2 regions of the Rhizobium fabae genome follow, and region 1 is predicted to be linked to the other one. Evidence: riboswitches for the same ligand, from Rfam matches in the RefSeq annotation. Region 1 holds a riboswitch; the other holds the start of a gene.
The links. A riboswitch is a leader RNA that binds a small molecule or an ion and turns the genes downstream of it on or off. The one in region 1 is predicted to bind FMN.

Region 2: another riboswitch for FMN. It lies ahead of EFB14_RS25825 (DMT family transporter); the one in region 1 lies ahead of ribB (3,4-dihydroxy-2-butanone-4-phosphate synthase).

The regions. Positions count from the first base shown of each region.
Region 1 covers NZ_ML133663.1:19,907-22,103, reverse strand. The annotation lists gene tpiA (triose-phosphate isomerase) at 1-10, shown strand, start outside; gene EFB14_RS29640 (glucose 1-dehydrogenase) at 87-869, shown strand; FMN riboswitch at 976-1,120, shown strand; gene ribB (3,4-dihydroxy-2-butanone-4-phosphate synthase) at 1,238-1,864, shown strand; partial or broken gene EFB14_RS29630 (FCD domain-containing protein) at 1,975-2,193, shown strand.
Region 2 covers NZ_ML133658.1:64,333-66,529, forward strand. The annotation lists gene lon (endopeptidase La) at 1-380, shown strand, start outside; gene hupB (DNA-binding protein HupB) at 586-861, shown strand; FMN riboswitch at 973-1,124, shown strand; gene EFB14_RS25825 (DMT family transporter) at 1,207-2,115, shown strand.

The DNA of each region.
Region 1 (2,197 bases):
GGCCGTTTGAAGCCTGAGTGAGGAGGCATGTACCGCCGACCTACAGATCGGCGCGCTCATGCCGGCACCGTTGAAGGGAAAAGAGAATGCAACGATTTGAAAGCAAGACCGTCATCATTACCGGCGCAAGCCGCGGTATCGGGGCTGGGATCGCCAAACGCTTTGCGCGCGAAGGCGCCAATCTCGTCGTTTCGGCCAATGAAGACAGCGTGCATAGCGTGGCCGAACAGATCAAGGCCGATGGCGGCAAGGCAATTTCCTTCGTTGGCGACGTCACTGACAAGGCTAGCGTCAAGGCCCTATATGACGCAGCCGAGCAGGCATTCGGCGCTGTCGACGTTTCCATTCAGAATGCCGGCGTCATCACTATCGCCCGCATCGAGGATCTGACCGAGGGCGAGTGGGACAAGGTCATGGCCGTCAACACCAAAGGCGTGTTCCTCTGCGCCCAGGAGGCGATCGCCCGCATACGCAAGCACGGCCGCGGCGGCCGTATCATCAACACTGCCTCCGGCCAGGCGCGCGACGGCTTCATCTATACGCCGCATTATGCCGCCTCGAAGATGGGCGTCGTCGGCATCACCCAGAGCCTTGCCAAGGAAGTCGCGACCGACGGCATCACCGTCAACGCCTTCTGCCCGGGCATCATCGAGACCGACATGTGGGCCTATAACGACCACGCATGGGGCAAGCTGCTCGGCAATTACGGACCCGGCGAACTGATGAAGGAATGGGTCGAAGGCATCCCGATGAAGCGCGCCGGTTCCGGCGAAGACGTCGCCGGTCTCGTCACCTTCCTTGCCAGCGACGATGCAGCCTACATTACCGGTCAGACCATCAATGTCGATGGCGGCCTGATCATGTCCTAGCTCCGTTCGGCAATAGGAAACGGTGCTTTCACCCCTGCGAGGCAATTCCCGCGGCGAAATCTATACACAACCTCTTGCAGAACAAGGCCTTCATCATCTATCTAGGTAATGTTCTCAGGGCGGGGTGCAATTCCCCACCGGCGGTATCGAGGCAACTCGGAGCCCGCGAGCGCCTTCGTGAAAGCGAAGGGTCAGCAGATCCGGTGAGATGCCGGAGCCGACGGTCATAGTCCGGATGGAAGAGAGCAACGCAGAGGGCACCGCTCGGCTCGCGGTGTTTCATATGCTTGTTCGCCCAAGGGAAATTGGTGGCTTTTGATAGGCCATGTATGCCGCACGCTGCGGCTAACCCTTGAAAGGCAGAGAAGATGGCAATTTCCAAAATCGAAGATGCGGTCGCCGCAATTGCGCGCGGCGAAATCGTCGTCGTCGTAGACGATCGCGACAGGGAGAATGAGGGCGACCTCGTCATCGCTTCCGAAGCAATTACCCCACAGGCAATCGCTTTCATGATGAATTACGCCCGCGGTCTCATCTGTGTGGCGATGGAAGGCGAACGGCTGGACGAACTGCAGATCCCGCTGATGGTGCCCAATAATACAGAAATGTTGAAGACTGCCTTCACCGTCTCGGTTGATTACATTCCCGAGACGACCACCGGCATCTCCGCCGCCGATCGCGCCGCGACGGTTCGAGCGCTGGTCGGCGAAGGGTCACGTCCTGAAGAGTTCGCGCGTCCTGGTCACGTCTTTCCTCTTCGGGCGCATCCAGACGGTGTGCTCTCTCGCCCCGGACATACAGAAGCGGCTGTCGATCTTGCTAAGCTCGCCGGTCTTTCTGCCTCGGGCGTCATCTGCGAGGTCGCAAACGATGATGGCAGCATGGCCCGCCTTCCGGATCTGGAGATATTCGCAAAACGCCACGGCCTGCATCTCATCACGATCGAAGATCTCATTGCGCATCGACAACTGGCATTGGCAATGAAAGCCGCTTAGACCTCTTTGAGTGACAGGGCCAAATCGGGACGAGACTTGCCAACCGCGATGCCGCGATTGGTCGGCTCCCTCCAACGATTCAATATCGCCAGCGGTCCGATCTGTTTCATCATGTCTTCGAGATGGTGATGCAGACGCGGGCGCGCCTGGCACCTTTTCGACGGGCACAATTCCGTTTACCCGGGCGTCTGGCAAAATCCTATGAGGAGCACGGCCGGATCGTGACCGCGATCATCTACGCGGAAGCCGCGGCCGCGGGGCAGGCGGCATATGCTCCTGTAGAAGTTGTCAGCGATGCCAGCGCGATATTTGCAACGGCCGGAGAGTAGAGGG
Region 2 (2,197 bases), on a different contig from region 1:
CGGCCGGCGTCGCCATGGCGACCGCCATCGTCTCGATCATGACCGGCATCCCGGTGAGCAGGCATGTGGCCATGACCGGTGAAATCACCCTTCGCGGCCGCGTGCTGCCGATCGGCGGTCTCAAGGAAAAGCTGCTTGCAGCGCTTCGCGGCGGCATCAAGAAGGTGCTGATTCCGGAGGAAAACGCCAAGGACTTGGCGGAGATTCCGGACAACGTGAAGAACAACATGGAGATCATCCCGGTATCCCGCATGGGCGAGGTGATCAAGCATGCGTTGATCCGCCGGCCGGAGCCGATCGAGTGGGACGGCACGGTGGAAACACCGGTCATTGCATCGGTCGAAGGCCTTGATGATACAGGCGCAACCATAGCGCATTGAGTGGCGCTTGCCACATTTATGCCCAATTGGCGCAAAAGACGCGAAAAGGCTGGCGGAAACGCCAGCCTTTTTTGTGAAAACGTCATGGAGACGCTTGCTTTTCCTTGATTTGCAGGGCTTTTGGGTTTTCGGCGGGCCTGATGAAACCTATTCGGCGCCTAGCTTACATTGAGTCGTTTCATACCATTTAGAAAGGGGTGGAAACATGAACAAGAATGAACTCGTGTCCGCAGTAGCCGAAAAGGCTGGACTGACGAAGTCTGACGCGGCTTCCGCTGTCGATGCGGTTTTCGACGTTGTACAGGCTGAACTCAAGAACAAGGGCGACATCCGCCTCGCGGGTTTCGGTAGCTTCACTGTTTCTCATCGTGCCGCAACGAAGGGCCGCAACCCGTCGACCGGCGCTGAAGTCGACATTCCCGCACGTAACGTGCCGAAGTTCACGCCCGGCAAGGGCCTGAAGGATGCCGTCAACGGCTGATTAGATAGTCCGCCAGCCGTACACGAGAGCGGTTGCGCAGGATTTTTGAGGGGTTCGGCATCGCCGGACCCCTTTTCGTTTGCTCCCTGCAACGCTTTGTTCTACGAACGAAACCGTTCTCAGGGCGGGGTGAAAGTCCCCACCGGCGGTAAGGGCTGCGGCTCGAGCCCGCGAGCGCCTTCCGGAGCCTCGGCGAGGGAAGGGTCAGCAGATCCGGTGCAATTCCGGAGCCGACGGTATAGTCCGGATGAAAGAGAATGAGCATGGCCGCGTGCGGGCAGGGAACTGTCGGCGTTTGCGTGCCGTTGGCTCATGCGTCCTGATTTGTGTTAGTCCCTGTTCAGGATCGAAGACATGAATCAGAATTCCCTTGCAGTCTCGCAATCCCGCGCCTTTGCCGGCGCCGCTTTCATGGTGCTTGGAGGCGTGGCCTTCTCGCTCCTCAACGTCGTCACCCAGTGGCTGACCATGGAGCTCGCCTTTCCCTCGGCCTCTACGGCTTTCTGGCAATATGCCTTCGCCTTCCTCTTTTCCTTGCCTTTCCTGCGCAAGGCCGGCCTTTCGGCAATGCGCACCAAATATCCGTGGCGGCATGTCGTGCGCGTTGTCTTTGCCGCGCTCGGTGTCGAGGCCTGGGTTTCGGGCCTTGCCTCGGTGCCGATCTGGCAGGCGATCGCACTCGTCATGACCTCGCCCTTCTTCATCATCCTTGGCGCGCGACTGTTTCTCGGCGAACGTGTCGGTTCGGCGCGATGGGCGGCAACGGCCGTCGGCTTCGCCGGCGCGATGATCATCCTCCAGCCATGGTCGGACAGCTTCACCTGGGCCGCATTGCTGCCTGTTCTCTCAGCGCTGCTCTGGGGCGCCTCGTCGCTCATCACGAAGAGCCTGACCGGTATCGAGAAGCCGGAGACGATTACCGTCTGGCTGCTGGTGCTGCTGACCCCAATCAACGGCGGTCTGGCGCTTGCCGCGGGCTTTGCGGTGCCGACGGGTGCGGCGCTCGCGCTCTTCCTGCTGGCGGGCCTCCTGACGGTCGTGGCGCAATATCTGCTGACCCTTGCCTATGCCAGCGCCGATGCCGCCTATGTGCAGCCGTTCGACGATCTGAAGCTGCCGCTGAACGTGCTCGCCGGCTGGCTGTTCTTCGGCTATGCGCCGGCCGGCTACCTTTGGCTGGGGGCAGCACTCATTCTTGGCTCGTCGCTCTTCATCATGAGGAACGAGATGCGCCGGGAAAGGGACGCAGCCTGACGCAAGCCCTCTGAAATGTCGCTCCGGACTTGCGTCCGGCGCGCGTGGAACGATGACGAGAATCGATGAAACGCAAATGGCC